One region of the Thermoanaerobacter sp. RKWS2 genome, then DNA from elsewhere that is predicted to be linked to it. Evidence: riboswitches for the same ligand, from Rfam matches in the RefSeq annotation. Region 1 holds a riboswitch; the other holds the start of a gene.

Region 1 (16,609 bases):
TTTTGTCGAATTATATATTATAGGAGGGATTGAATTGACAAATATTGTAAATCAAATAATTGAAAATAAATTTCGCGAAATTCAAAGCAGACTCCCTGCTAATATAAAAATATTTAACACTGATAAACCTTTTGCTGAAGTTTTAAACAATGCTATAGAAAATCAACAATACAATTCAGGAAATGTGAGTAATAATGCGCCATCAAAAAATACAAATTTACAACAAATTGAAGATTTAATACAACGGGCCAGTCAAAAATATAATGTAGATGCAAATCTCATCAGAGCGGTCATCAAAGCAGAGTCTAATTTTAATCCATTCGCAGTTTCTTCTGCAGGAGCGATGGGACTTATGCAGCTTATGCCTTCAACTGCAAAGGAATTAAATGTATCCAATCCTTTTGACCCTTCTCAAAATATAGATGGAGGAGTAAGATACCTAAAAAATTTGTTAGACACTTACCATGACATAAGATTAGCATTAGCTGCATATAATGCTGGTCCTCAATCAGTAGAAAAATATCAAGGTATTCCCCCTTACCAAGAAACTATAAATTATATAAACAAAATTTTAAATGACTTATATAATAAATAATAAAGGAGCCAAAAAGGCTCCCCTATTTGTTATATTTTGCATTTTTATATCTTTGTTGTGAATCCAAAATCTTTTTTCGTATTCTAATGCTTTGAGGAGTAACTTCCACTAATTCATCATTATCTATAAACTCTAATGCTTCTTCTAAGGACATCTTTTTTACAGGAGATAGCCTCAAAGCCTCATCCGCCGTTGCAGACCTTAAATTTGTCACATGTTTTTTCTTACATACATTGACATCAATATCTCCACTTCTTGAATTAACTCCCACAACCATCCCTTCATACACTTTTGTACCTGGCTCTATAAAAAGTGTCCCTCTCTCTTGAGCATTGTAAAGGCCATAAGTTGTCGCAACCCCCGTCTCAAAAGCTACAAGAGCGCCTCTCGTACGAGAAGGAATGTCTCCTTTGTAAGGTGCATAATCATAAAAGACAGAGGTCATTATGCCATTTCCTTTTGTATCTGTTAAAAATTCAGACCGATACCCTATTAAGCCTCGTGTAGGTATTTTAAACTTAAGCCTTATAGTTCCTGGCTTTAATGTGTGCATATCCATCAATTCAGCTTTTCTCGGTCCTAATTTTTCCATTACAACTCCCATATATTCTTCAGGAATATCTATTGTCAAAAGTTCAATAGGTTCCATTTTTACTCCATTTATTTCTTTAAAAATCACTGTAGGCTTAGAAACCTGTAATTCATACCCTTCCCGTCTCATAGTCTCAATTAAAATAGAAAGATGCAGCTCTCCTCTTCCAGACACCTTAAAAGAATCAGTCGAATCTGTTTCTTCAACTCGCAATGCGACGTTTGTCTCTAGCTCTTTAAAAAGCCTTTCTCTTAAATGTCTTGAAGTAACGTATTTACCCTCAGTTCCAGCAAAAGGACTGGTATTTACACTAAAAGTCATAGAAACTGTTGGCTCTTCTATGCGAACAAAGTCTACCGCCTCGGGGTTATCTCTATCTGCAATGGTCTCTCCAATCTCAATATCGCTTATGCCAGAAACCGCCACAATATCTCCCAAGCTTGCTTCTTCTACTTGCACTCTTTTTAGTCCTTCAAACTGATATAGATTATTTATGTGAACTTTTTGTATTGACCCATCTCTTTTACATATAGCCGCTTCTTCCCCTGAAATTATTTTTCCTCTAACTACTTTTCCAATGGCAATTCTCCCAATGTAATCATCATAATCTAAAGTAGTCACTATAAGTTGTAATGGTGCTTCAATATCTCCTATTGGTGCAGGAATATAGTCTAAAATCGTATCAAAAAGAGGTCTCAAGTCATGAGACTCTTCTTCTAAACTTAATTTTGCTATACCTTCTTTTGCAGAGGTGTAGACAACAGGGAAATCAATTTGGTCATCATTTGCTCCTAATTCAATAAATAGATCTAAAACTTCGTCAATAACCTCCTGAGGCCTTGCATCAGGCCTATCAATTTTATTTATGACAACTATAGGTTTTAGATCCAGTTCCAATGCTTTACTTAATACAAAACGGGTCTGTGGCATAGGTCCTTCAAAAGAATCTACCAACAAAAGTACCCCATCTACCATTTTTAATACTCGCTCTACTTCACCGCTAAAATCTGCATGTCCGGGGGTATCCACTATATTTATTTTCACATCTTTATATCTAACAGCAGTATTTTTAGCAAGAATTGTTATACCTCTTTCTCTTTCTAAATCGTTAAAATCCAAGATCCTTTCCTCAACTTTTTCATTTGCCCTAAAAATACCGCTTTGTTTAAGCATAGCATCAACCAAAGTAGTTTTTCCATGATCAACATGGGCAATAATGGCTATATTTCTTACATCTTCTCTTACAAATTTCATAAGGTATCTCCTTCCATAAAATAGGCTATATCGCGTATACAGTATTATATAATATCTCAAGGAATAAAAATAGTCAATATAAAAAAGAGCACTCTCTAGAGCACTCTTTTTATCATAGGTCATTTTATAATTCTTCTTGCTGTAACATAATGTTCTTTATAATACCCTTCGTTTAAAGGACTTATTATGACCTTCCCTCTACCTGAAGAGCTTTGTATAAACTCACCATTACCTATATATATTCCTGAATGATTTATCACACTGCTTCCTAAAGTTTTAAAAAATACCAAATCTCCTGGTTGAAGATTGTTATAACTTACATATTCTCCTGCAGTAGCTTGCTCATTTGCCGTTCTTGGTAAATTAATACCTACATTCTTGAAAACATATTGAACAAAGCCGGAACAATCAAATCCTTTTGGAGTTGAACCTCCATAGACATAAGGAGTCCCCACAAAAGACTTGGCAAAATCTATTAACTTATCTATCAAACTCCTATCTACTTCACCCCTTGAGATACTTGAAGAACTCCTCACTGCTAAGTATTCTCCGTAAATCCATCCTTCTCTTCCGTCCGAAAGCTTTATTTTATACCACCCATTTTGTTTACCCAACACATTCACTGTAGTATTCTTGTTAAGCTGTGCTACAACGCTGCCAGATAAACCCGCTTCACTTCTCACATTAACGTAACTACCTGTCACTATACCAACACTTGCTGCTTTTTCCGAATCTCCTCTTGAGACATTAGAAGAATTTCTTACGGATAAATATTCACCAAAAACCCATCCTTCTCTTCCATCAGAAAGCTTTATCTTGTACCACCCGTTTTCCTTATCTAACACAGTCACTGTGTCATTCCAATTTAAGCGGGCAATGACACTTCCTGATAAGCTTCCTTGAGTCCGCACATTTACATAATTGCCTGTAATCTTTCCAACTCCCAATCCTTCCGCAAACGCTGGGTTCAAAAAAGAGCTACCAATCAGCGTCGCACCAAACACAGAAATTCCAAAAATCATCTTTCCTATCCGCTGATCCACTGCAAATCTCCTTCCTTTATTGCCTCCGGAGTTAGCTGTCGGGTGCGGGACAGAAGGTATCCCTACTGCAGCTTAAAGCTACAGATTAACCCCAAAAAGCGGTTCCTCCGTACCTTTCGGATTCGGCAAGATTGCATATTTTGTCCTTTTGTCTTATCTTATCATATCCTACAGTCAAAGTCAATGTTTACATTACATTTTCTTAAATTTTTTAATCTTTTTTTAATATATTTTATAAAAAATTAATAATTTGTGTGACAAAAAAATAAAAGGCTTAACGCCTCTTTTCTCTTTTATTTATGGTGCGGGCGGTGGGACTTGAACCCACACGAGATCATCTCTCACATGCCCCTCAAACATGCCTGTCTGCCAATTCCAGCACGCCCGCCTGCGTTTTTATTATACTGCTCACTTAACTCGTTTGTCAAGGTGGCAAACCTATTAATCATTTCAATTAAAATATCCATCACTGAATAGTCATACACCCAAACGTACGCGTCTGCCAGTTCCGCCACCACCGCACGCTTTATTTAATTTCGTCACACTATGAATTATATAATCTTTTTAGGTCAGTGTCAATACCTATTTTTTGATATACCATTTTTCTATATTGTTAAAAACATTAAATCCAGTAGGGTCCACAACTTTTACATTGTCATATGCCATAACTGCTCCTTCAATATAGAAAAGGCCAATTATGGGTTGTTCCTCTAAAAAACTTGTTCCAAAGCCTGATAATCTGTTTTTAAAGAATTCTCTTCTGAATCATAAAAAATTCTACTATATATTTCATCAACTTTAGAATTACTATAACCCATAAAATTGTCTTTGCCTTTTGTCATAAACATTGTAGACATATCTTGATTATAACTTAAATTCCACTCCATTAACACCAAATCAAATTTACCCGAATATACAGAACTTAGTAAATTGCCCCAATCTTTTGGTACAATGTTTATTTCAATTCCTACATCTTTTAAATTATTCTTTATAATTTGAGCAACTTTAATCAAATATGGATTATTTGCATTTACCAGCAAATCAAATTTGAGCTGATAAGTTCCATTGCTCCTTATCCCTTTAACTAAATTCCAACCACTTTCCTCTAATATTTTATTTGCCTCTTTTATATCGTAATTATGAGATACTATTTTATTGCTATAAAGCCACGAATCAGGGCGAACGGGAATACATGACTTTAACCCATGACTGAAATATACATCTCTCAAAATTTTGTCAACATCTATTCCATAACACATCGCTTTCCTAACATTTGAATCTTTCAAAGCTGGCTTTTGATAATTAGGGGTCATAAATACATAGTCTTGCATAACGTATTTATAAATATTTACGTTTGAAATCTCTTTGTATTTATCCCAATCTATGTCACTTAAAAAAGTAAAATCTGCTTCTTTGCTTTGAAAAGATGTTATCATAGCATTTTCATCAGGCACAATTTTAAACACTATACTATCTATATAAGGTTTGTCGCCTCTATAATAAGGATTTCTTTCAAAAATAATTTCTCTGCCAACGCTGTAAGAAGATATCTTATATGGCCCTGTACCAATAGGTACAATATCTTTATTTAAAATATCTTCCTTACCTTTATATTGGTGCTCAGCTAGAATAGGAAAAGTAAACAAAGCTATTGGATTTGCAACAGGTTTATTTAAAACAACTTCAAATTCATAATCACCATTTGTCTTATAAGAGGAGAGATAGTTAATGAGAATATCCCTATAAGGACTTTTTACATCCTTATTTTTAAAAGAATCAAAAGTAAATTTTACATCATTAGCTGTAAAACTTACTCCATCCTGCCATTTAACATTCTTTTTTAAATAAAATTTTATATTAAGTCCATTTATCTGCCAGTTTTCTGCTAATTGAGGAATAGGTTTTAAAGTTTTATCCAAGGTAACTAATCCTTCCAATGACAAATTTAACATTTGCCTTACTCTCTCATTGTCATTCAAAAAAGGATTTAATGTATCAAAAGAAGTAATATTTACTCTTAAAGTGCCACCCTCTACTGGCTTTTCTTCTTCAATCTTAGTTTTGTCCTCAGATGCTTGAGGTAAATTTACCATATTTTGCGGAGTAGTTTTGCATCCTGTAAAAATAAACATCAAAATGAAAGATAATATAATAAATTTTCTCATTAACTATCATCTCCGAAAACTATTTTATCTTTTTCAATTTTTTATTTTCGATAATTCCAGGAATTCTCCCTCTTTTAGCAATAGGTACTCCTTCCACTTCTTTTATATCCATTGTCATATCAATAGGTTGAGCATCAGATATGTAACTTCCTACTCCAAAAGCATCTGCTCCACTTTCAGAAAGTTCTGCTACCCGTTCTGGGTTTAAACCTCCAGAAACTATAATTTTTACATTTGTAAATCCTTTTTGATTTAATCTTTGCCTTAGTTCATACACTAAACTAGGTGTAACTCCACCTCTTTCTGATGGAGTATCAAGTCTTACTCCGTATAATCTATCCCCTAAAAATTCAGCAACCCTCAAAGCCTCTTCTACTTCGTCTTTAAAAGTATCAACTAAAATGGTTATCTTTTCATCAAGGGGAGTTATATCTCTGTAAGCTTTCACCACTTCTAATGTATCTCCTGCAAGCAAAAAAGCAGCATGAGGTACTGTCCCTTTAGGGTCTTTCCCCATTAATTTTGCACCTAAAATACAGCTGGCATCATCTGCCCCTCCTACTAAAGCCGCCCTTTCCATCACAGGTGCCACAGCTGGATGTACATGCCTTGCACCAAAACATAATATTGGTTTGTCTTTGGCAACTTCTTTAAGCTCCCTTGCTGCTGTTGCCCAACCGGAAGAACTTGCAAGAATTCCTAATATTGCCGTCTCATAAATTCCAAACTCACTATAAGGCCCTTTTATCCTCATTACTGTATCTTTAGCTTCAAAAGTGTCCCCTTCTTCCAAAGACCATACTTCCACATTTTTGTCTTTAAGTAAACTCATTACTTCTGGTAACCCTGCAAAAACTCCTTTTTTCTTGGAAATATCTCCGCTGTGACTATTTTATCTTGTACACCAAGATATGACAAAATATCCTGGGTTCTTAAAAAATACACATCTGTAGTCCATGCATTTTTTATTTCTTCATGAGTAGCTGAGAAAAACTCCCTATCCTTTTCAATTTTTACTTCATTTAAGTCTTTTAAATGCTTTAATAGTTTCATTTGTGTCCTCCCTTTTTATTTTCTTTTTTAACGATACTATTATACCAATTTTTCAGCTTTTTTTGTATATACTAATCTTTATATCAATTTTTAGTTTCATATATGAACTTATACATCTGATAAACTGCTAACACCTTTTTTATATATCTATTTGTCTCAGGATAAGGAACAGCATGTAGCTGTTTCCCATCTTTGGAAAATCTCTTGTCTTTAAGCCATGCATCTACATTTCCACTACCTCCGTTATAAGCTGCTACAGCTAACTGTATATTTCCATTAAAAGTTTTAAGAAGATAAGTCAAATACCATGTCCCCATCTGAATATTGTATTTAGGCTCAAAAAGCATATCATCGCTGTAGTTTTTTATCCCTACTTTGTTGGCAATCCATCTTCCAGTATCTGGTAAAATTTGCATTAATCCTATAGCATTTTTGCTAGAAATTGCATCACTTTTAAAATTACTTTCTACTTTTATTACAGCAAAAATAAGATAGGGGTCTACGCCATACTCTTTTGCGTAATAAACTACATAATTGTGGTATTTAAGAGGATAAATTTTTTTAAAAAATAATGAGTATTTAACTCGTAAGTAAACAAAAGACCTACTAATATCAAAAATATTACCGCAACTTTTTTCCTCAAAGTAACTCCTCCGATATTATGATTTATGTTGCAAATCTTCCCCAAAATAGTGTAACTTGTTTTTCCATGGCTTTAAAATCTTTGCTATTGTTTATTATAAAATCTGCGTACTTCATCTTTTCATCCAAAGGCATTTGACTTTTTATTCGGTTTATTGCATCTTTATAAGAAAGTTTATCCCTTTCCATAACCCTCTTTATTTGAGTTTTTGAATCTACTACTACTAGCCAAACCTCATCTACCATTTTATAAAGTTTCATTTCAATTAAAAGAGCTGCATCTAATACAATAGCCTTTTGCTGATTTTTTTCTTTCTTCTTCTATTTTTTCTTTTATCCGCTCTATTATTATAGGATGAGTAATTTCATTTAATTTTTTAAGCTTCCTTCTGTCAGCAAACACAATATTACCCATTTTTTTTCTGTCAATTTCTCCGTCTTCCTTTAAAATTTCTTTTCCAAAATATTCTACAATTTTATTATATGCTTCTGTTCCTTTTACCATTATTTCTCTCGATACAATATCTGCATCAATAATCACAGCACCCATCTTCTTTAAAAGCTTAGAAACAGTGCTTTTTCCTGATGCAATACCGCCAGTAAGTCCAATTACTTGCATTTTTGTACACCTCACTTGGCTAAAAACCAATTGGGCCCTATACCAATTTCAACAACAAGAGGGACTTTTAGTTTTATCACGTTTTCCATATTTTCTTTCAATATTTTCTTTACAATATCTACTTCATCTTTATACGTATCTACTACAAGCTCATCGTGCACTTGCAATATAAGTTGAGACTTTAACTGCAATTTTTTAAAATCTTCATAAACTTTAACCATTGCCATTTTTATTATATCAGCCGCACTTCCCTGTATTGGAGCATTCATTGCTAACCTCTCAGCCTGCGACCTTTGAGTAAAATTTCTTGAGTTTATCTCAGGAATATACCTTCTTCTGTTCATTATTGTAGTCACATAGCCATTTTCTTTTGCAAATCGCACTATTTTTTCAATATATTCTTTTACTCCTTTGTATCTTTCAAAATAATTATTTATATACTCTTTTGCCTCTTTTCTTGATATTTTAAGGTCTCGAGAAAGCCCATAATCGCTAATGCCATATATTATACCAAAGTTTACGGCTTTTGCCGCTCTTCTCATTTCAGGTGTAACTTTTTCCATTGGGACTTTAAAAACTTCAGCAGCTGTTCTTAAATGTATATCTTCGTTATTCATAAAAGATTCTATTAGCTTCTCATCCCCCGAAACATGTGCTAAAACCCTTAGTTCAATCTGAGAATAATCAGCCGAGACAATATACCCATCTTTAGTCCGCGGAATAAAAGCTCTTCTAATTTGTCTACCAAACTCTTCTCTTATAGGTATATTTTGTAGATTCGGCTCGGTACTGCTTATTCTGCCTGTAGCAGTGACCATTTGCTTAAAATTAGAATGTACTCTATTGTTTTCATCCATGAGAGGCAAAAATCCGTCTATATAAGTAGATTTAAGTTTTGTAAGTTGCCTATACTCTATTATATCACTGACAACATCATTATAAGGAACTAATTGCTCTAAAACTTCAGAATCTGTAGAATATCCTGTTTTTGTTTTCTTTATTACTGGTAAATTTAATTTTTCAAACAAAAATTCACTTAATTGCTTAGGGGAATTTACATTAAATTGATACCCTGCCTCTTTATAAATTTTATCTAGTATTTCTGCTATTCTATCATCTATTTTTTGTGAAAGCTCTTTTAGGACTTCTTTATCTAATGTAAAACCACTTACTTCCATTGATTTTAAAACTTCTACAAGAGGCATTTCTATTTCCAATAAAAGTTTTTTCATATCCATTTCTTCAATAAAATTCATCAACTTTTCTCTTAAATCAAATAGATGCACACATCTACTGCAAATGTAATCAGCAAGTACATCTTCTCTTATTTCTTCAAGCTTCTTTTTATCCCTACCTTTGCCAAATACCTCTTCATAAGATGGAACATCCACCTTTAAATATTTTTTCAGCACACGGTCCAAATCATAGTTAGACTCAGAAGGATTTAAAAGATAAGCCATTATAGCAGTATCTATGTACTTGCTTTTACACTCTATTCCTTTATAAGAAAGCTTGACTAAAAAATCTTTTATTTCGTGGGTTGTAAATTCAAACTCTTCTTTTTCAAAAATCTCTTTTAAGTCTTCTATTTGAAAAATGTCAATATAAACAGTATTGCTTCCAAAAGAAAAAGCTATTTTCTTTATTTCCCCTTCATAAATTAAAGGATAAAAAGCAATATTTCTGCTGTCTTGCAATAAAGTTATTAATTTTCTTATATCTATTTTTGGCCATTTTTGAACTTTATGATTATTTACAATCTCTACATTATCTTTTTTCTTTATGCTATCAATCAAACTAAAGAATTCTAATTTATTAAAAATCTCCAAAAGCTTCTCCTCATTAAAGTCTTTTACTCTATATTCCTCAAAATCTATCTCAATAGGAATGTCTCTTTTTATAGTTGAAAGTCTTTTACTCATTACAGCTAATTCTTTATTATTTTCTATATTTTCCTTTATCTTACCTTTGAGTTGAGAAAGATTTTGAAGCAAATTTTCAACACTGCCAAATTCTTTTAAAAGTTTAATCGCTGTTTTTTCTCCTATATTAGGTATCCCTGGGATATTATCAGATTTATCCCCCATTAGCCCTTTTAAATCAATAAATTGATAAGGAGTTATTTCATATCTTTCTAAAACAGCCTTTTCGTCAAACTCTTCCATCTGAGTTATACCCTTTTTAGAAATCTTAACTTTCACTTTATCTGAAACTAATTGAAGCGCGTCCCTATCTCCTGTAACTACAAGCACTTCCATTCCTTTTTCCTCTGCCAACTTTGAAATAGTACCTATGATGTCATCGGCTTCGTAACCTTCTAATTCTAAAGTCTTTATATTAAAGCCATCTATAATTTCTTTTAAAAGGTCTACTTGTTCTGCGAGTTCCTCAGGCATTGCTTGTCTTGTAGCTTTGTAGTCTTGATACTCTTTGTGTCTAAAAGTAGGAGCTTTTTTGTCAAAAGCTATAGCTATGTAATCAGGTTTTTCCTCTTCAATAAGTTTTATAAGCATCATAGTAAAGCCATATAAGGCATTTGTATGTAATCCTTCACTTGTAGTAAGCATTGGCAATGCATAATAGGCTCTGTACATGAGGCTACTCCCGTCAATTACTAAAAATTTAGACATTAAATCACTCCCATTTTTATTTCTTGTATTTAAATATACCGCAAAAAAAGAAGATGTAAATTGTCATCTTCTCTTTTTGAAATAGATATACACTTTATAACCGATTAAAGCCAGTACACTATAAGGCAAAATTATCACCAATATTATTATCAACTTCTTTATTAAAAATATTAAAAAATTTACATTATTTACAAAAGCTTGTTTTATATCTCTACCGATTCCCTTAAAAGAAACTAGAGTCGTAGGTTTCTCAACCTTGGAAATCTCTTTTATTGAAAGATTTATGGTTCCTAGACTCGTAAGATTTTCCCATACTTTTAACTGTTCTTTCATTGATTCTATTTCGCTTCTTATCCTGTTTATTTCGGATTCTACTTCAAGCATTTCCTTGACTGTAGAAGCCTTATTCATAATGTCTTGAAGTTTTTGTTCCTCTATTTCTAAGTTTTTTAGCCTTGCTTTTAAATCATAATACTGCTCTGTAACGTCTTTACTATCTATTCTTAAAGCTGTTACTTTACCAAATTCTTTAATCTGAGAAATCACACTTTCAAATTTATCTTCCCGCACCTTCAAAACAAGATTTATTCTTTTGGTATTATCGGTAAATACTGTTTCATCAGAACTTTCAATAAAACCTTCTGCTTCTTTTACCAATTTAAACACTTTATCATAACATACATTGACATCTTCTACTTCTAAGGAGACGGTTGCATTTTTTGTAATTTTCCTTGAAGTTCCTGCTGGCAATCCTCTTTGACCAGTGAGTGAGAATATTTTAGCCTCATTATTAGCTCCTTCCTTTTTAGATAAGTCAGCACTTTGAGCTGTTTTAATATTATCTAAAGGAGCATTAGATTCAATTCGTAAGGATTTATTAGAAAATATATTTGCTATAAATACTGTCATAAGTATGAAAGAAGCTGCAATAACTGCTACTGTTAACGTCTTTTTTAGCCTTTCTTTTTTCTTCTCTAAAATATTTTTCTGGTAAACCAATTTTTCGTGTATTTTTTTATTGAAATCTTCAGGTAGTTCTAAAGGAGGCATATTTTTTAAACTTTCTATTATATTTTTCTCCAGTTGATATTCTTTTCTGCAACTTTCACAGCTTTCTATGTGCTTTTCTAATTCTTCCTTTTGTGCTACATCCAATTCACCATCTATATATCGGGGTATAAGTTGAAGTGCCTTTTTGCAATCCATCATACTTGCCTCCTTTCGTCTAATGATAAAAATTCTGGCAAAGACTTTATTCTCTCTTTAAGCAGATTCCTTGCTCGCCACAAGCGAGACTTTACAGTGCCTAAATTCAAATTCATTATCTTGGATATTTCTTCATAGTTTAAACCTTCTATATCTCTTAAAATCAAAACCACTTTATAGTCTATAGGAAGTTTGTTTATTTCTTTCATTACAATTTCTGCAGTTAATTTTTTATCTACCACCTCTTCAGGAGTTTCAAAATCTTTTACTCCATTTTCAAATTCCTCTATCTCTCTAAAATTACTTCTTTCCACATTTCTTTTTCTTAAATAATCCATAGCACTGTTTACAGCAATTCTATAAAGCCATGTTCTGAAACTACTATTCCCTTTAAATTTTTTTATATTTAAATACGCTTTAAGCAACGTCTCCTGCGTAAGGTCTAATGCTTCTTCTCTGTCAAAAATAATCCTTAATATCACATTGTAGATGTATTTTTGATGCTCACTTGCGAGAATTTCAAAAGCCTCCACATCTCCAGCTTTTGCCCTCTCCAACAACTCCTCCTGTCCCACCTTCTAACCTCCCTTTTATTCAATTTAGACGTAAAAAAATAAAACTTGTTCCCAAATATTAAGATGCAATATATGGAAAATATGTGTTGCAGGAAAAAAGTTATTTCTGTAGAATAAATATAATTAAGATATATATTAATAATACGACATGCTGATTACTTTATCCTTCTAATTTAGAAAATTTTTGATAATGGAGTGAACAAATATGTATGAGCTTCTGATAATACTTGCAGAAAGGTTTAGCATAATAGCTCTTCTAGCTTTTGTGCTTTCTAAGGCAGAATTTTTCAAAAAAATAATCTATAACAGTCGCGTTACAAAAAAAGACCTTCTTTTGACCATGGTCATCTTTGGGGTAATAGGTATTGCAGGAACTTACGTCGGTGTACCTATAAAAGACGCTATTGCAAACTCAAGAGTGGTAGGTCCAATGGTAGCAGGCTTAATAGGAGGCCCTTTAGTAGGTTTAGGTGCAGGTTTAATAGCAGGAGTTCACAGATTTTTCTTAGGTGGTTTTACAGCAATGTCTTGTGGCGTATCTACTATTTTAGAAGGATTTTCTGGTGGACTTATAAGAAAATATTATAAAGGGGAACATGTCCCTTGGGAATTGGCATTTGTAGCAGGATTTATAGGTGAAGCTGTACAAATGTTAATCATTTTAACAACTGCCAAGCCTTTTTCCCAAGCTTTAGAATTGGTAGATATTATAGGATTACCTATGATGATAGTCAATGCAACAGGTATAGCTATATTTATGATAATAATTAAATCGGTCTTCGATGAAAAAGAACAAATCTCTGCCATGCAAGCAAAAATCGCCCTTGAAATTGCATCCAAAACTCTGCCATACTTAAGAAAAGGATTAAATGAAGAATCGGCACAAAAAACAGCAGAAATAATATATAATTCCACAAATGTATCGGCTGTTACATTAACTGACAAAAAGAAAATTTTAGCCCACGTAGGTATCGCTTCAGACCACCATAAACCTGGTACACCAGTACTCACAAAAGCGACAAAAGAAGTTTTAAAAACTAGAAAAATCCGCATAGCCAAATCAAAAGAAGAAATCGGATGTTCCCATGAGGATTGTCCTTTATCCTCTGCTGTAATTGTGCCTCTTTTTAAGTACGATAAAGTGGTAGGAACATTAAAACTCTACAAAGGAGGAAATAAATCGAGAAATAATGTCATCTCAAATACAGAAATTGAGCTTGCAAAAGGGTTAGGACATTTAATATCTTATCAATTAGAAATTGCTGATGCAGAATATCAGAGAAAATTAGCTACTGAAGCAAAACTTAACGCTTTACAAGCTCAAATTAATCCTCACTTTTTGTTTAATGCTTTAAATACTGTCATATCTTTTATAAGAACAAAACCTGATGAAGCGCGAGCACTTTTAATAAATTTAAGTGAATATTTTAGACACAATTTAAAAAATGTAGGAAAGTATGTCACTATTGAGCAAGAGTTAAATAATATCAATGCTTACTTATATATAGAAAAAGCTCGTTTTGGAGATAAACTAAACATAGAACAAGACATTGATGAAAGTGTACTGTCCTATTACATGCCTTCTTTTACCCTTCAGCCAATAGTTGAAAATGCCGTAAAACACGGTATCCTCCCGAAAGGTGATGGTGGAACTATCAAAATAAAAATAAAAGACAAAGTAGACTACATTAGCTTTTGTGTAGAAGACGATGGAATAGGAATAAAACAAGAAGACCAACAAAATCTTTTGAGAAAAGGTTTTGGCAATGGAGCAGGAATTGGTCTTTATAATGTAAATGAAAGGCTTACTACTATATTTTGTAAAGAATGTTCTCTAGTAGTTAAAAGCGAAGAAAAGATTGGTACAAAAGTTTCTTTTAAAATACCCAAATCTTACTTAAAAAGGGATGATGTATATGAAGAAATTGAAAGCGTTAATTATTGACGACGAACCACCTGCAAGAGATGAACTCAAATATCTTCTTAGTGAGTATGAAGACATAGAAATTGTAGGAGAGGCTGACAACGGTCTTTCAGCGCTAAAATTGATAGAAGAGTTAAAGCCTGAAGTAGTATTTCTCGACATAAACATTCCAAAAATAAACGGTTCCGATGTAGCAAAACATATATCTTCTGTCGGGAAACTGCCTTATGTGGTTTTTGTAACCGCTTATGATATGCACGCAATAGAAGCTTTTGAAATAGGAGCCCTTGATTATCTTTTAAAACCAATAAGTCAGCATAGGCTATATAAGACATTAGAAAAAATAAGAACCTTTTATAAAGATATGGAATGGAAACGACAATATAATCCCTCCTTAGAATTCGAAAACAAAAAAATAGAAAAATTAGCTGTTGAAAAAAATGGAAGAATAAAACTTATCGATTTAGATGAAATAATTTTTGCAGAAGCCTATGAAGGAGATGTTATGGTAAAAACTAAAAGTGACAATTTTATATACAAAGGAACGATAAAAAGCCTTGAAGAAAAGCTTAAAGAAAATGCCTTTTTTAGGGTTCAAAAAAGTTACATTGTTAACTTAAATAAAATAATAGAAATATTGCCTTGGTTCAAAGGCACTTACTGGGTGGTAATGGATGACAACAAAAAAACCCAAATACCTGTAGGCAAATCTCAAATAAAAGAACTAAAACTTTTGCTGGGTCTTGACAGGGATAATTAACCCTGTCATTTCTTTTTATCTATATATATTTCTTTTCATAGTTTAATTTCTTCTTTTCATTTCAAATTTACTGAAATCGTTTAAAATCTGTGTTAAACTTATAATCGAAATTTATTACAGGAGGGGTTATATTCAATGAACGGTCTAGTTTTAGTTATCATAGCAGCAAGTGTATACGCTTTAGCATACCGGTTCTATGGCGCCTTCATCGCTGCCAAAGTTCTGGCATTTGATGAAAACAAGACAACACCTGCTTATAGACTGGAAAATGGCTATGACTACGTTCCAACTAACAAATGGGTCCTTTTTGGACATCATTTTGCTGCAATAGCCGGTGCAGGACCTCTTGTAGGACCGGTACTTGCTGCACAATTTGGCTATCTGCCAGGAGCTTTGTGGATTTTAATTGGCGCAGTACTAGCAGGAGCAGTTCACGACATGGTAATACTTTTCGCTTCTGTAAGGCATGATGGATCTTCTATAATAGACATTACCAGAAAAGAAGTAGGTAAAGTATCAGGAGTAGCAACTGCTATAGCCGTCCTTTTAATAATTATAATTACACTGGCAGGTCTTTCACTTGTTGTAGTAAATGCCTTATACAACAGCCCATGGGGAACATTTACAGTTGCTGCCACAATTCCTATAGCAATCTTTATGGGAATATACATGAAATGGATTAGACCTGACGATGTAAAAGGAGCAACAATAATAGGTGTGACTCTTTTGATATTGTCCGTTGTGGCAGGACCTTATATTGAACACACAGCTTTAGCTCGTTATTTAACATTTAGCCAAAAAGAAATGACTGTAATATTGGCTAGTTATGGTTTCATTGCGGCAGTATTACCCGTGTGGCTTTTGTTAGTGCCCAGGGATTATTTGAGCACTTATATGAAATTAGGTGTAATGCTTCTTCTTGCAATAGGAGTTATAATCGTAAATCCTGAAATAAGAATGCCTGCTGTAACACAATTTGTCGCAGGAGGAGGTCCTATAATCCCTGGAAAAGTATGGCCTTATGTGTTTATAACAATAGCCTGCGGAGCCATATCTGGTTTTCATTCTCTTGTGTCATCTGGAACAACGCCTAAAATGATAAAAAACGAAAAAGATATACTGCCTATAGCTTATGGAGCAATGTTAGCAGAAGGTTTTGTTGCAATGATGGCGTTAATAGCTGCAACAAGTTTAATCCCTGCTGATTACTTTGCTATAAATGTATCTCCTGAAGTCTTCCAAAAGTTGGGCATGAAAGTCGTAGACTTACCAGTTTTATCTCAGTTAGTCGGTGAAAATGTAGCAGGAAGGCCAGGTGGTGCAGTAACTCTTGGTGTAGGTATGACCTTTATCTTCTCCAAAATTCCTTTTTTAGAGCATCTCAGTGCATATCTCTATCATTTTGTAATACTATTTGAAGCATTATTCATTCTAACTACAATAGACGCAGGCACTCGTATAGGAAGATATTTGTTACAAGAAGCAGGTGAAGCAATATACAAACCTTTAGGAGATAGAAATTGGTGGCCAGGGATAATTTTTACAAGCTTT
Region 2 (16,609 bases), 170 kb from region 1:
AGATTTCTTCAAATGAAATAGTCGGAATAGAAAATCGCGGTGGGTATTATGAAAAAGCCGGGGCGTTACGAGATATGGTACAAAATCACATGCTTCAACTTCTAACTTTAACGGCAATGGAACCGCCTGTAAACCTCGATACAGAATCTATAAGAGACGAGAAGGTAAAAGTTCTGAAGTCTTTGGAGATATTTACTCCAGAGGCTGTTGAGAAAAATGTTGTGAGAGGGCAGTATGCAGGATATAGACAAGAAGACAAAGTTTCCCCTACTTCTAATACAGAGACATTTGTAGCTTTGAAAGTGCATGTGGAAAATTTTCGCTGGGCAGGAGTACCTTTCTACATTCGCACAGGCAAAAGAATGCCGGAAAAGTCTACACAAATTGTAATACAGTTCAAACCGTTGCCAGGAATCTTGTATTTTAAAGAATATAAAAATTTATTGCCAAATTTATTAGTTATAAAAATTCAACCTGAGGAAGGTGTAAAGCTTCAATTTAATGCAAAAGTTCCTGGGGCAGGAGATATCACCATACAACCTGTAGATATGGATTTTTGTCAAAATTGCCAGATTTCAAATAATTCTCCAGAAGCTTATGAAAGACTTCTTTACGATGTCATGAGAGGAGATTCTACTTTATTTACGCGATGGGATGAGGTAGAATATTCTTGGAAGTTTGTAGATGCTATTGCTGAAGCATGGAAAGACAAAACGCCTGACTTTCCTAATTATCAGCCAGGGACCTGGGGACCTAAAGAAGCAAATGAGCTGTTACTAAGGGACAATAGAATGTGGTGGAATGTATAAAAGAAGGGGGTAAATTAAATGAAAATATACGATATTTCAATGGAAATTCACGAAAATATGACTGTTTACAAAAATAAAAAAGAAAAAAGGCCTAAACATACTATTACTGTTGATAGTGGCGATGTGAGAGAGTCCTGTATTAGCATGGACATGCATACAGGAGCGCATATTGATGCTCCTCTACACATGATTAGGGGAGGAGATACAGTAGAAAATATAGACCTCAATAAGGTTATAACTAAATGTAAAGTATTTGACTTTACAAATATATCTGATAAAATAACATCGGAAGACCTTGCAAGTAAAGACATTCAAAAAGGAGATTTTATAATATTTAAAACAAGAAATTCTTTTAGAGAGGATTTCGATTTTGAATTTGTCTATTTAGATAAAAGCGGTGCCCAGTTTTTAAAAGAAAAAGGTGTAATTGGTGTAGGTATTGATGCATTAGGAATTGAGAGAAATCAGCCGGAGCATGAAACTCACAAGATTCTTTTAGGAGCAGGTATAGTTATTCTTGAGGGACTACGGTTAAAAGATGTAGAAGAAGGAGAATATTTCTTATATGCTGCGCCTTTAAAAATTAGAGGTGCCGAAGCCTCCCCTACAAGAGCTGTTTTGATAAAGGAAGAGTAAAAAATCATGAAGTTAAAATGGTCTAAGGGCAAAAATTTTGTTTTTGGAAAAATCTCATATGATGAAGAAAATACAGATGAATATATAGAACTTTTATTTGAAAAATTCGGCAAAGAATTTTTTGAAGAAGTATATTTAGAGTATCAAAAAGGTACGACTATTGACGTAGCTTTTAAAGAGGTGCTAATCAAGCATAATAAGCTAAAACCCTTAAATATAAAAAAATTGCAAATAAAAAAGCAATAAGTCAGATTTACTGGCTTATTGTTCTATTGCATTTTTATAGGGCTAAAGGTACAATATAGTTAAGAAAACTTTTACGTAAGGGGATTTTGTATGAGAGAATACAGTGTATTTGATATTATGGGGCCTGTGATGATTGGACCCAGCAGTTCTCATACAGCAGGGGCCGCAAGGCTTGCGAAAATTGCTCGAGAAATTGTGGAAGAGGATATATCAGAAGTGGAATTTGTATTGTATGAATCTTTTGCCCGTACATATAGGGGACATGGTACGGATAAGGCTCTTGTGGCAGGGATATTAGGTTTTGACCCAGATGATGAGAAACTGCCTCATTCTTTTGAAATAGCAAGACAGCAAGGGATAAAGTTTAAATTTACTGAAAGTGACGAAGAATCACCACATCCCAATACTGTAAAAATGATAATAACAGGTAAAAGTGGACAGAAAAACAGCATTTTAGGATGTTCTATTGGTGGAGGAAATGTGCTTTTAAAAGAGATAAATGGCATAGAGGTAGAGTTTACTGGTGAATATGAAACGTTGATTACAAATCACATAGATAGACCAGGGATAGTGGCAAATGTCACTAAAATTTTTGCAGATTACAAAATAAATATAGCTTTTATGAGAGTGTACAGGCATTCAAAAGGTGACAAAGCTATTATGGTCATAGAATCAGACCAAAAAATACCTGATGTTGCAAAAGAAACCATAAAAAACATTGATGGAATTTTAAATGCCATAATAATAAATCCTATGTAATGGAGGTATAAAATGTATCAATTTAATCATGGTTATGAACTATTAGAACTTACAAAAAAATTTAACTTACCAATATCGCAAATTGTGGTGCTAGCGGAGCAAGAAAAGACAGGAGAAGACCTTGATACAATTTTTCAAAAGATGAGAAATAACCTCAAAGTAATGAAAGAAGCTATTAATAAAGGTTTAAATGAAGATTTAAAATCAGTAAGTGGTTTATCAGGTGGAGATGCAAAAAAACTATATGAAAGAATAATCATTGGCAATACTCTTTCTTGTGAAACAATGGCAAAAGCTGCTGCTTCTGCTCTTGCAGTGACAGAAGTAAATGCTTCTATGGGTAAAATTGTTGCTGCTCCTACTGCAGGTTCCAGTGGAGTTATTCCGGGAGCTCTTATTACGGTGGCGAGAAAATTTGGCAAAAGTGATGATGATATGACAAGAGCTCTTTTCACTGCTACCGGCATAGGTATTATAATAGCTAAAAATGCTACTTTATCTGGAGCTGAGGGGGATGTCAAGCAGAAGTAGGTTCTGCTTCAGCGATGGCTGCAGCAGCTTTAGTAGAACTTATGGGGGGAACACCAGAACAGTGTTTGACGGCAGCTTCTTTTGCTATAATGAATTTGCTAGGGCTTGTATGCGACCCAGTTGCAGGGTTGGTAGAAATCCCTTGTGAAAAGAGAAATGCCCTTGGGGCGCTTAATGCTATGATATGCGCTGATTTTGCAATAGCAGGAATGGACAGTGTCATACCCTTTGACGAAGTGGTAGAAGCTATGTATAAAGTAGGGAAAGCTATACCTTACGCTTTAAGGGAAACTGCAGAAGGGGGACTTGCAAAGACTCCTACAGGGATAAGGCTTAAGAAAGAGATATTTGAAAAAGTTGAACGGGGGGATTAAAGTGGAGGTTTTAAAAGATAGAAGCGAAATTGAAGATAAGTATAAATGGCGACTTGAGGATATATATGAAAATGAGAATTTGTGGGAAGAAGACTATAACAAGACAAAAGAGCTTTTAAAAGAAATTGTAAAGTTTAAAGGCAAAATTAACACTTCAAGAAATTTATTAGAGGTACTAAAACTTAATGACCAAATTGGGATGACAGCCAGCAAAATTTTTGCCTATGCCCGTATGAGAAGAGACGAAGATAATACTAATCCCAAATATCAAGCTTTGACTGACAAGGCCATGAGACTCAATATTGAAGTTATGAGTGCTACTTCTTTTATAGCTCCAGAGATTTTATCCATTGATACACAAAAATTAATGGAAATGATAGAAGAATTAGAAGAATTAAAGATTTATAAGCAATATCTTGAAGATTTAATCAGGTTTAAACCTCATGTACTTTCATCGGAAGAAGAAAAAATATTAGCAGAAGCAGAAACATTGGCAGAATCTGTTTCAAATGTATATACTATGTTGAATAATGCTGACATGAGATTCTCCACTATTAAAGATGAAGAAGGCAAAGAAGTAGAATTAACTCATGGCAATTTTGTACGCTTCATGCAGAGTAAAGACAGAAACGTCAGAAAAGCCGCATTTAACGCCATGTATGACACATACAAAAAATTTATAAATACTTTTGCTTCTACAATGGCAGGAAATGTAAAGAAAGATATTTTCTACGCGAAGACACGGAAATATAATTCTTCATTGGAAGCCTCACTATTTGAAGATAATGTAAGTGTAGAAGTTTACAACAATCTTATAGAGACAGTACATAGTAGACTTGATGTATTACATAGATATGTGAGGCTTAAAAAGAAACTTTTAGGTTTAGACGAACTTCACATGTATGACTTGTATGTGCCCTTGATACAGGAATATGATAAGAAATTTACATATGAAGAAGCAATTAACCTCGTGCTAGAAGGACTACAACCGTTAGGAGATGAATACATAAATTTACTAAGGAAAGGATTTAATTCTCGTTGGGTAGATGTTTATGAAAATCGAGGAAAAACTTCCGGAGCTTATTCATGGGGAACTTATGGCACTCACCCTTATGTACTTTTAAACTATCATGGCAAATTAAATGATGTATTTACAATTGCCCATGAAATGGGACATTCTTTGCATACCTATTACTCAAATGCGACACAGCCCTATGTGTATGCAGGTTATAAGATTTTTGTGGCAGAAGTAGCTTCTACCTGCAATGAAGCTATACTTATGAATTATCTTTTGAAAAATTCTAAAGATGAAAAAGAAAAACTTTATCTTTTGAACCACTTCTTTGAGGAATTTAGAGGAACAGTCTATAGGCAAGTTATGTTTGCTGAGTTTGAAAAACTCATACACGAAATGGCAGAAAGAGGAGAACCTCTTACAGCGGAAGTGTTAAACAAAAAATATTATGAATTAAATAAGCTCTACTATGGAGATGACATAGTAGTAGATGAAGGAATAAGCTATGAGTGGGCGAGAATCCCACATTTTTATAGAAATTTCTATGTCTATAAATATGCTACTGGATTTTCTGCGGCAATAGCTATTTCTCAGATGATATTAAATGAGGGGGAAAAGCTGTAGAAAGGTATAAGGAGTTTTTAAAGAGCGGAAGTTCTGATTATCCCTTAAACCTTTTAAAGAAGGCAGGAGTAGATTTAACTACTCCAAAACCAGTAAACGAAGCTTTGGATGTTTTTGAAAAATTGCTTGAAGAGTTTGAAAAAATGCTATAATGAATCAAGAGGGCAGTAAAAGAGACTGTCCTTTTTTGTTTTTTAATAATCAGTAGAACCAGAATTTGAAGACATGTACCTCTATTATTTTGATAAAGAGCCAGAAGAAGTTTAAAAACTGCTTACTTTTATGTATTTAATGTTGTATAATAATAAAGTAAACAATTTTTCCAAACAAAAGTTCAAACACTGGGGACGGTTCCTTCCGTCCGATTTCAACTTAAAATTCAGATAAAAGGAACCGTCCCCTTTGTCTGTCTGAAAATAAAAAAGTGTGAGGTGTGAACTTTGGATTTTATAACAGTTGATTTAAAAGAAAGGTCTTATCCTATTTATTTTGCCTATGATTCTTTTGATAAATTAGGAGAAATAGTAAAGAAACATGTAAGAAGTAGTAAAACATTTATAATAACTGATTCTAATGTTTATCCTTTGTATTTTGAAAAACTCAATGAAAGTCTTAAAAAAAGTCGTTTTGATGTGTCATATGAAGTTATTCCTGCAGGGGAAACAAGTAAAACAATGGAAATGGCACAAAGGCTTCTTGAAAAAGCTTATGACTATGGACTTTTAAGAGACAGTTCAGTTATAGCTCTTGGAGGAGGCGTTGTAGGAGACATAGCGGGATTTGTCGCAGCAACTTACATGAGGGGAATAGACTTTGTGCAAATTCCTACGACTTTGTTGGCGCAGGTTGATAGCAGTGTAGGGGGCAAAGTAGCAGTCAATCTAAAAAAGGCAAAAACATAATAGGAGCTTTTCATCAACCTAAAATGGTATATATAGACACCGCCGTTTTAAACACGTTAGATAAAAGAGAAATACTTGGTGGATTAGCTGAAATAATCAAATATGGTATTATATGGGATTTTAGTTTATTTGAGTATATTGAAAGCAACATTTATGAAATTTTAGATTTAGAAGAAGATAAATTAAGGCATATAATCAAAAAATCTTGCGAAATAAAAGGGAAAATCGTATCTCTTGATGAAAAAGAAGAAAACCTGCGTTCAATATTAAATTTTGGCCATACAATAGGACATGCCATTGAAGCTTTAACAGGTTATGAGAGGTATATTCACGGTGAAGCTGTTGCTATAGGTATGGTATACGCTTGTAAACTTGCATTAAATTTAGGGTATATTGATGAAAAATATTTTGAAAGAATTTTTTCTTTAATACAAAGGACAGGATTACCTACAGATTATGAGGATTTGCACAAAGAAGACATCGTAGAGGCTATAAAACTTGATAAAAAGAGTAGAGAAGCCAAAATAAATTTTGTTCTTCTTCGTGGTTTAGGAAAAGCTGAAGTTACGACTGTTAAAGAGGAAGAAATCTTAAAAGTTTTAAAATAAGCGGGTAACCGCTTTTTTCTTTATCTTTTTTAGACTTTATGAAAAATTTACTTGACTCTACTTATGCAAAGTATTAAAATATCACTAATATTATAATTTGCAAGGGGGTGTTGGATGAAAATTGGCTATTTGGGTCCTAAAGGAACATTTTCTGAAGAAGCTGTTATAAAATACACACAAGGTGTTGAAAACTGTGAAGTTGTAGAGTTTAACACCATTCCGGAAGTCATAAATTGTATAAGCAATAGCTTATGCGAAGAGGCAGTAATTCCTATTGAAAACTCTATCGAAGGTTCTGTAAATATTGCCGTAGATATGCTGATAAACGACGCAAATGGGATAATGATAAAAGGAGAAATGATAATACCTATTTCCCATTGCTTGATTTCGGATGCTCCAGTTGAATTTAAAGATGTACATTGTATACTTTCTCATCAGCAGGCAATTGCTCAGTGCAGGGAATATATATCTAAAAAATTTCCCAATGCGGAAATAAAAGCTACAGACAGTACTGCCCAAGCAGTCTTAGGTGTCAAATCTAAACCTGGAGTAGTGGCGATAGGTCCTGAAAGAGCAGCTGTTATTTACGGTATGAGAATAATTGATAGGGACATACAAGATGTAAAAGAAAATTATACAAGGTTTTTGGTCCTTTCTCAAAGGGACGGGGTTGTCACAGGGAAAGACAAGACATCAATAGTCTTTTCTGTCCCAAATGTTCCAGGCAGTTTATATAACGCTTTAGGGGTTTTGGCCAACAAAAAAATCAATATGACAAAAATAGAATCTCGACCTTCAAGGAAAAAACTTGGGGAATATGTTTTTTGGGTGGACATTGAGGGGCATAGAGAAGATGAAATAGTAAAGAGTGCCTTAGAGGAGTTAAAAGGTAGAACGGATTTTTTAAAAGTATTAGGTTCATATCCTAAATTTAAGTAGAACGGTAGAATGGAGGAATTGAAAATGGTAATTGTTATGAATATTGATGCCACTGATAAGCAAATCTCTGATATTACAAATCTTTTAACATCTCTTGGTTTAGGTTACCACATTTCAAAAGGTGAAGAAAAAATAGTCATAGGTGTTATAGGTGATAAGAAAAAATTAGAAGGTAAGGCTGTAGAAATGATGGAGGGAGTAGAAAAAGTCATTCCTATTGTGGAGCCTTACAAACTTGCTAGTAAGATATTTAAACCAGAGCCAACTGTGGTAAAAGTAGAAGACATCGAAATTGGTGGAAGCAACATAGTTATAATGGCGGGCCCTTGTGCGGTAGAAAGCAGAGAACAACTCTTTGAAAGTGCTATGGCTGTTAAAAAAGCGGGAGCTCAATTTTTAAGAGGAGGAGCATTTAAACCGCGAACATCACCTTACTCCTTCCAAGGCCTTGAAGAAGAAGGCTTAAAGATGCTAAAAGAAGCTAAAGAACTTACTGGACTTAAGATTGTTACAGAAGTTATGGATGTCCATTCAGTTGAACTAGTGGCGGAATACGCTGATGTTATACAAATAGGTACAAGAAATATGCAAAATTTTCCATTACTTAAAGCAGTTGGTAGAATCAACAAGCCTGTTTTATTAAAGAGAGGACTTGCGGCAACATTAGAAGAGTGGTTAAGTGCTGCGGAGTATATCCTAAGCGAGGGTAATAAAGACGTCATCCTTTGTGAAAGAGGGATAAGGACGTTTGAAACTTATACGCGAAATACTTTGGATTTAAGTGCAGTCCCAGCCATAAAAAAGTTGAGCCATTTGCCTATAGTTGTTGATCCCAGTCACGGGACTGGGAAATGGCACCTTGTAGCTCCTATGGCTAAAGCCGCTATAGCAGCAGGAGCCGATGGCCTCATTATTGAGGTACATCCAGACCCTAAAAATGCATTATCCGATGGGGCTCAATCCCTTACTCCTGAAAATTTTGAGACTTTGTGTGAGGACATAAAGGTTATCGCTAAAGCAGTAGGGCGTGATTTTGTATGATAAAAAATGCGGTTATTGTAGGATTGGGTCTTATAGGGGGATCAATGGCAAAAGCATTAAAAAAATACACAGATATAGACATTATTGGTGTTGATATAAATAGAGACAGTTTACAAAAATCATTAGAAGAAGGAGTAATTTCTTACGGCATGACAGACCTTGATTTTCAAGTAGATGCTGATGTAGTTTTTATATGCACGCCTGTTGGAAAAGTTGCTGAAAAGGCTAAAAATATACTTCCTTATTTAAAAAAAGGTTGTATTGTAACTGACGTTGGAAGTACAAAAAAAATTATAATGGAAGAAGTGCAAAAATTTTTACCCGATGAAATTTTTTCATCGGGGGCCATCCTATGGCTGGCACAGAGAAGGCAGGTTATGATAACGCTGATGCAGATTTATTTGTCAACTCTAATTATTTGTTGACACCTTTTGATAATGTAAAGGAAGATGTTTTAGATTTATTTATAAATGAAGTAATAATAAAAATAGGTGCAAAACCGGTAATAATGGATTATAATAAACACGATGCCATTGTCGGAATAATAAGTCATGTACCTCATATTCTTTCTGCTACCCTTACGAATTTTGCTCATGATAAATGCAGTGAAGCATTTAAATACGCAGCTGGTGGGTTTAAAGATACTACGCGAATTGCCTTGTCTCAGACTGAAATATGGAAAGACATAATTTGTACAAACAAAGAAGTTATTTTGGAGTTACTAAAAAATTACAGGGAAGTCCTAAGTGACTTTATTTGTTATTTAGAAAATGACGATATTGACACCATACAAAAGTTTCTTGAAGATGCAAGAAAATATCGAAACACTATAACTTGAGGTGTTGTTATGGATATTGAAGTTAAAAAGAAAAGATTTTTAAAAGGTATTATCTCAGTCCCTGGAGACAAGTCAATATCCCATAGAGCTGTAATGATTGGGTCAATTGCAGAAGGGATTACAGAAATTGAAAATTTTCTTTTAGGAGAAGATTGTATATCTACTATTAATTGTATGAAGAATTTAGGAGTTGACATTGAATTAAAAGGGACAAATGTTAAAGTTCATGGAAAAGGGCTTTATTTAAATAAAAGCGAAAAAATCCTTGATGTAGGAAATTCGGGTACTACCATTCGGCTTTTGATGGGTATTCTCGCTGGTCAAAAGTTTGAGACAACGCTTACAGGTGATGATTCTATAAAGAGACGCCCTATGGGAAGAGTGATAACTCCTCTTAGTATGATGGGAGCGAAAATAGAAGCAAGAGAAGGAAATTTTGCACCTCTTACGGTTTTTGGAAACAAACTTAAAGGCATATATTACAAAATGCCAATTGCCAGTGCACAGGTTAAGTCCAGCATAATGTTGGCAAGCCTTTACGCTGATGATAAAACGACTATTGAAGAGCCTTACCCTTCAAGAAATCACACGGAACTCATGTTTAGTTCTTTTGGTGCTAAAGTGGATGTAAATGGCACAAAAATAACTTGTTACCCTGGCTACAAATTACAAGGGCAGAGAGTTATTGTACCAGGGGATATATCGTCAGCAGCATATTTTATTGTTGCTGCAACTCTCGTTCCAAATTCGGAGGTTACTATAAAAAATGTAAATGTAAATCTTACAAGGACTGGTATTATCGATGTGATAAAAGAGATGGGAGGAGACATTGTCTTAACAAATGAAAGAACTATAAACAATGAAAAAGTAGCGGATATAACAGTTAAGACTTCAAGGCTAAAAGGAATTGAAATTGGAGGAAGTCTTATTCCAAGGCTTATTGATGAAATTCCAGTAATAGCAGTTGCAGCAGCCTTCGCAGAAGGGAAAACAGTGATAAAAGATGCCGAGGAGTTAAAAGTAAAAGAAAGCAATAGAATAAATACAATCACTTCAGAATTAAAGAAAATGGGAGCAAAAATTTTTGAAACAGAAGATGGGATGATTATAGAAGGGACGGGTTTTTTAAGAGGAAATACAGTGGAAAGTTACAACGACCACAGGATTGCCATGTCTTTATGGGTTGCTGGACTTATAGCAGAAGGAGAAACTAAGATAAAAAATGCTGAATGTGTAAATATTTCATATCCAGATTTTTATAAAACCTTTGATATGCTATAATATCATTGGTGATGAATGATGAAAGAAAAGATACTTATCATAGAGGATGAAAAGCACATAGCCCGTTTTTTACAATTGGAGTTTGAACATGAAGGATATACTGTCACTGTGACTTACGATGGACCTTCTGGCTTAAAGGAGGCATTAGAAGGAGATTATGACCTTGTGCTTTTGGACATAATGCTTCCGGGAATTGATGGATTTGAAGTTTTAAAAAAAATAAGAGAACATTCTGACATACCTGTTATAATGCTTACTGCCAAGTACGAAGTAAAAGACAAAGTGGAAGGACTTGACATTGGAGCTGATGACTATGTGACAAAACCCTTTTCTATAGAAGAGCTTTTTGCAAGAGTGAGGGCTGCTTTGAGAAAGAAAAAGCCGCATCTTAAAAAAGATGTGTTAAGATATAGCGACATCACTATGGATTTGACAACTCATGAAGTAAGAAGAGCGGGTATAAAAATTGAACTTACAAAAAAAGAATTTGACCTTTTAGAGTTTTTAATTAAAAATGCGAATATTGCTTTGACAAGGGAAAAAATCCTTGAGTGTGTGTGGGGTTATGATTATTATGGAGATACTAACATAGTGGATGTATATATAAGGTATTTAAGGAGCAAGATTGACGACCCCTTTGACCGGAAGTTAATCCACACCATAAGAGGAGTGGGGTACACTTTGAAGGAGGATAAGGATGAAGATTAAACTGTGGCCCCGCCGCATAACTTTAAGGATAGCTCTTCTTTATTCTGTAGTTTTTTCAGTAATATTGGTTGCGCTTAATGCTTCTGTGCTTTACGGCTTAAAATATTATTTAATATACCAAGCAATGGACCAAGTAACAAGCCAGGCAGAGGCTATAAAAAGTAAACTGGGGGAAATAAAAGGGGACGTCAATTTATCTGAAAAAGATTTGATTTTTTCAAGCATACCAAATGAAAATATTTATACAAAAATATTTGATGAAAAAGGGAATGTCATCTATTCTTCTAAAAGATTAGAAAGAATTAATATTCCTCATGATGTAAACATAGATATTCCTGTTAAAATTGACAAATATGATAAGGATTTGACTTACCTCAATACCATTTTTAAAAGCGATGATAAAGTGTTCTATATTCAAGTGATAAAAGACATGGAAAATGAATATTTGTTTTTGAAGCTACTTTTTATTTTGATGTTTTTTGCGGATGCGGCAGGAATTTTTGTGTCCTTTATTGCAGGATATTTCGTTACAAAGAGGGCTTTAAGACCTGTGGATTATATGACAAAAGAAGTAAGAGAGATAGATGCCCATGGGTTAAATAAAAGACTTAAAATATATGGAGAAGACGATGAACTTACAAGATTGGCAAAAACCTTTAATGACATGCTGGATAGGTTGGAAGATTCTTTTAAAAGGCAGAACATGTTTGTCTCTGATGCTTCTCACGAACTTAGAACCCCAATTTCTGTAATAAAAGGGTATATTGACATGTTGGATAGATGGGGAAAAGAGGACAAAGCCGTATTGCAAGAGGCTATAGAGGCGATTAAAAGAGAAACGTTAGACATGGAGCATCTCATTGAAAGACTCCTTTTGTTGGCAAAAGGAGATAATAAGTCAATAAAGTTAAATAAGGAACAATTTAATTTAAAGGATGTAATAAAAGAAGTTGCAGAGGAAATAAAAATGTTAAATGAAAGCAAAAATATAGTTGTAAAAGGGCAAAATGACATAAATATAACGGCTGACAAAAAACTCATTAAAGAGCTTATAAGGATATTTTTAGACAATGCAGCAAAATACACTTCTTCAGATGGCAATATAGAAATTGATGTGGGGAAAGATAATTCAAAAGCCTATATAAAAATTAAAGATGATGGCATAGGTATACCACAAGAAGATATTCCACATATTTTTGATAGGTTTTACAGAGTAGACAAAGCGAGAGCCAAGGAGACAGGTGGGGCAGGATTGGGATTAGCTATTGCTAAGTGGATTATTGAGGAACACAAAGGAAGTGTCACTGTAAAAAGTGAAGTAGGGAAAGGTAGTGAATTTACCATAACATTGCCTTTAAGGTGATGTTATTTTTTTATCGAACTTTGCTCTTGAAATTCTATATATTGTGTGGTATTATAATAATACAACAATATATAGAGGTGATTAAAATGAAAAACCAAGTGGCAGAGGATAAAAAACAGCTAAAAGAAAATAAAGCTGATCAAAATAATGTAAATGTGTTTACATGTCCGGATTGCGGTGCTAAATTGGTTCATGAGGGAGGTTGTGTTTTCTGTCCTTTCTGTGGTTACAGTGAGTGCCAGTAAGTACCTATCTTTCCACCAGTTTAATATGGACACAAGTTAAATATCCGGCTATAATTTAGTTAAAAATATGCCGAATCCCCGATAAGGGGTACGGGGGAACTAAATTGGGGTGAATCCACTTTTGTGGTAGGGTGTCCCTAACCCGAACCCGTCAACTAACCTCGGAGGCAAAAGGGGGAACAACATGTTTAATATTCGCATCAAGGTCAAACCTCTCATCGCATCAGTTATAGCCGGATTGTTTATTTCCCAATCAGTATTTGCCGCAACTTACACAGTTAAACCCGGCGATACCTTATGGGGTATAAGTCAAAAATACGGGACTACCTATACTAAGCTGATGTCTTTAAACGGCCTTCAAAATACAATAATATATCCAGGGCAAGTTTTACAAGTGCCGGGCAGTGATAACACATATGTTGTCCAAAAAGGTGACAGCTTGTACTTAATTGCTTTAAAATACGGTATTACTGTTGATATGCTCAAATCTGCAAACGGATACAAAAGCGACATAATATATCCTGGACAAGTCTTTATTATACCCCGTGATACTTCTTCTAATAGGACATATCAGGATGTCAGCAGAGGTTCTATTGAAAGGGGTGTAATACCCTACACAAAAGAGGAATTTGACCTCCTTGCGCGACTTGTTACCGCGGAAGCAGATGGAGAACCATACCAGGCTAAAGTAGCAGTTGCGGCCGTAGTAATAAACAGAGTTAAAAGTGGTATTTTCCCTAATACTATAAAAGACGTGATATATCAAGTCGATGCATACGGAAATTACCAATTTACTCCTGTGTTAAATGGGTGGATAAATAGACCTGCCTCAGCTGACGCTATAAGTGCAGCAAGAGATGCGTTAAGTGGTGTTGACCCAACAAACGGAGCCTTGTATTATTTTGACCAAAGTTCTACTAATGCGTGGTTGTGGTCACTTCCTATAGCGGCAAGAATAGGCAATATGGTTTTCTGTTACGGCAGGTAAAACTTCCGATGAGAGGGTCAAAAACGGGTACAATTTAAGTACCCGTTTTTGACTTAGAAAAACAATTTATACAAAGTAGAAAGACCAAAGGCGATGAATATGAAAGAAGATAGATATTTTAAATATTTTGAAGGGATTCTTTTATTAAAATAAATGCCTACAATTATCCCTAATACATCTGCTAAAAATATTCCAAGAGTAGTGCCTATTAATATGTACAGAGGACTGTTGTATGATGCAGTCAAAGCTATAGCAGCCAATTGCGTTTTGTCTCCAAATTCTGATAGTACATATGTACTTATAATAGTTGCAACAGGACCGTATTTTGAATTTTTTATTTTTTCCTGTTTTGTTTCTTCCTCTATTAAAGTTGAAATTCCAAAAAACAAAAATAATAAAGCAGCTGAAAATTTTATATAAAAAATGGGAATGTATTCGGTGATATACGAACCAAATATCACAGCAATACCATTGTTTATTAAGGCTGCGATAAATATACTTATAAGAACAGTCCTTACTTTAAAAAGAGTAACAAAGGCCATTGACATGAGCTGTGACTTATCTCCCATCTCAGAAGTAAAGATAAGGACAAATGATGTGACAAGTGCCTCCATTTTATTGCCTCCCCAACTATTATATTTGCTCTATAAATAAATTAGGACCTTCACATAATATGTAAAACATATTATGTAAAGGTCTCGTTCTTTAAAGTAAAGCCAGGGTTTCCCGATATGTTGACTTTACCACATATAAGCTATGCGAACTACTCCCCTTTACTCAATATATTGTAAAAAATTTATCATAAAATGTCAATAGGAGCAATGTAAACAACAATAATGTCAAATTATTTAGCTTATTTTTTTAACATTTTTACTATTTCTGTATATTCGTCTGAAGTAATTTCACCTCGAACGTATCTTAACTTGGCAATTTCTAATGCTTCATTATTAGGATCTGTATCGTGTTTTTTAAAAAAGTTAACATTTCTAATCTGTTTTACTAGCAAGTAAATTACTACACCTATTAAAATTAAGAACAATATATTGGTAAGTCCACCGCCGAACCAAGTTCCATAACCACAAGGATAATATCCTCCAAACCAACGACCTAAACCACCCATCATATATCCTCCAAACATTATTTTCTCCTCCTCTCTAAATATTTAAATTTTACAAAATACTTTTTAATTTGTTATACTCTTCTTCTGTAATTTCACCTTTAGCCAAGCGTATATCGAGTATTCTTTTTGCTTCGTTTGTTTGGTAATTTTTGGTTTCATGTAAATTATTAATCATTCTTTGCAGGTCACCTGTTTTGTACAAATAAAAGCCAATTGCCAAGATTAATATAAGACCCATACTTTTCAACTCCTTTCTATTTATCGAAATAGACTTGTGCAAAATTCAGAAGCCTTCATTTAAGCCATTCTACAGACATACTTTTTTCCTATCACTCTTGAATTTTTTATCTTTTATGTAGGATTTCCCCTCCCATTTGTCGAATTATTATATATACCGCATAAAAATATTTTTTAAGGAGGGGGAAATCCTACATGTACCAGCTTCAATTACTTTTAAATATACCTGAACTCTTTACTTCTCTGTCTAAAATTGATTTCTATTCTTCTATGTTTAAAAATCTAGACTTGTCTTCAATACCTGAATTCCCTTCCTCTAGTCCTGGCCGTAAGGGTTATTCTCATCATGCAATGTTTAGAGCTTTTATTGTTATGAAAGCTGAAAGATTCGGTACAATTTCTGACCTTTTAGATTATCTCCGCAATAATCTTATCATTGCTCATCTTTGTGGCTTTAACATCCTTAAACCTCTTCCTTCTTATTGGACTTTCCGCCGTTTTATTAATGAGTTCTCTCATGATTATTTGACCTCTATCTTTCAAAATCAAGTCAATATCCTCAAAAATATGGGCATTATCTCTGGTGAGTTTATTTCCATGGACTCTACCCCTATTAAAGCTAACACTAAGTTAAATAACCCTAAGTCTTTTTCTAAAAATAAATTCTCTAAAGATAATCAGCCTAAGTCTGATAAGGATTGTAAATTAGGCGTTTATTCTGCTTCTAATGATTCTTCTAATAAACGTTATAAGTTTTATTGGGGCTATAAAAATCATATTATTGTTGATGCTATCTCTGGATTGCCTATCGCTGAAACTACTACTCCCGCTGATGTCCCCGATTTTGAAGTTGCTTTGTCTTTACTTGAAAAGACTAATAAGTGGTTTAACCTTAAGTATGTTAATTTTATTGCCGATAAGGGGTATGATGTTAAGAGAGTTTATAATTTTGTTAGAGATACTCTCCATGGTCATTGTTTTATTCCTCTTAACAAGCGTAATTCTAAAAATCCCCCACTGACTGATGATGGTTATATCGTTTGTGAAGCAGGTATTAAAATGCTCAAAGACGGCAAGCAGTATTTTGATGGTTTTATTAAGCAAAAATTTGTTTGCAAGTTCTGTAATTCTAAAGATGACTCTGCCTGCCCTATAAAGCATCCTAAATATTTTAATGGCAAAAAGCATAGAGGCTGTACTAAGTATGCTATTATATCTTCTGATTATAGGTCTTCTATTAATAGAGACTCCCTATATTTTAAGGCTGTCTATAGACTAAGAGTAGAATCAGAAAGATATAATTCTCGATTTAAAGCTCTGGATTTTGAAAAGGCTTATGTTAGAA

The links. Region 1 has a riboswitch for cyclic di-AMP ahead of OEI98_RS04855 (C40 family peptidase). Riboswitches for the same ligand answer to the same signal wherever they lie in the genome.
Region 2: it holds a riboswitch for cyclic di-AMP, as region 1 does, so the genes downstream of both, OEI98_RS05790 (cell wall hydrolase) here and OEI98_RS04855 (C40 family peptidase) in region 1, are expected to answer to the same signal.

Annotation. Positions count from the first base shown of each region.
Region 1 is NZ_CP110888.1:962,416-979,024, reverse strand. Features, by position in the region: gene OEI98_RS04865 (lytic transglycosylase domain-containing protein) at 35-595, shown strand; gene typA (translational GTPase TypA) at 618-2,441, opposite strand; gene OEI98_RS04855 (C40 family peptidase) at 2,561-3,484, opposite strand; cyclic di-AMP (ydaO/yuaA leader) riboswitch at 3,490-3,622, opposite strand; tRNA gene OEI98_RS04850 (tRNA-Leu) at 3,785-3,872, opposite strand; partial or broken gene OEI98_RS04845 (ABC transporter substrate-binding protein) at 4,067-5,649, opposite strand; partial or broken gene OEI98_RS04840 (nicotinate phosphoribosyltransferase) at 5,669-6,702, opposite strand; partial or broken gene OEI98_RS04835 (lytic transglycosylase domain-containing protein) at 6,786-7,345, opposite strand; partial or broken gene coaE (dephospho-CoA kinase) at 7,369-7,963, opposite strand; gene polA (DNA polymerase I) at 7,975-10,593, opposite strand; gene OEI98_RS04820 (DUF4349 domain-containing protein) at 10,657-11,802, opposite strand; gene OEI98_RS04815 (sigma-70 family RNA polymerase sigma factor) at 11,799-12,374, opposite strand; gene OEI98_RS04810 (sensor histidine kinase) at 12,580-14,319, shown strand; gene OEI98_RS04805 (LytR/AlgR family response regulator transcription factor) at 14,291-15,058, shown strand; gene OEI98_RS04800 (carbon starvation protein A) at 15,194-16,609, shown strand, end outside.
Region 2 is NZ_CP110888.1:1,131,114-1,147,722, forward strand. Features, by position in the region: gene zwf (glucose-6-phosphate dehydrogenase) at 1-809, shown strand, start outside; gene OEI98_RS05725 (cyclase family protein) at 828-1,445, shown strand; gene OEI98_RS05730 (hypothetical protein) at 1,452-1,691, shown strand; gene sdaAB (L-serine ammonia-lyase, iron-sulfur-dependent subunit beta) at 1,782-2,450, shown strand; partial or broken gene sdaAA (L-serine ammonia-lyase, iron-sulfur-dependent, subunit alpha) at 2,463-3,355, shown strand; partial or broken gene pepF (oligoendopeptidase F) at 3,357-5,146, shown strand; partial or broken gene aroB (3-dehydroquinate synthase) at 5,435-6,504, shown strand; gene pheA (prephenate dehydratase) at 6,619-7,443, shown strand; gene aroF (3-deoxy-7-phosphoheptulonate synthase) at 7,468-8,484, shown strand; partial or broken gene OEI98_RS05765 (prephenate dehydrogenase) at 8,481-9,322, shown strand; gene aroA (3-phosphoshikimate 1-carboxyvinyltransferase) at 9,332-10,603, shown strand; gene OEI98_RS05775 (response regulator transcription factor) at 10,619-11,311, shown strand; gene OEI98_RS05780 (sensor histidine kinase) at 11,301-12,674, shown strand; gene OEI98_RS05785 (hypothetical protein) at 12,761-12,919, shown strand; cyclic di-AMP (ydaO/yuaA leader) riboswitch at 12,978-13,104, shown strand; gene OEI98_RS05790 (cell wall hydrolase) at 13,104-13,907, shown strand; gene OEI98_RS05795 (TMEM165/GDT1 family protein) at 13,961-14,521, opposite strand; gene OEI98_RS05800 (SHOCT domain-containing protein) at 14,761-15,045, opposite strand; gene OEI98_RS05805 (SHOCT domain-containing protein) at 15,077-15,265, opposite strand; gene OEI98_RS05810 (transposase) at 15,460-16,609, shown strand, end outside.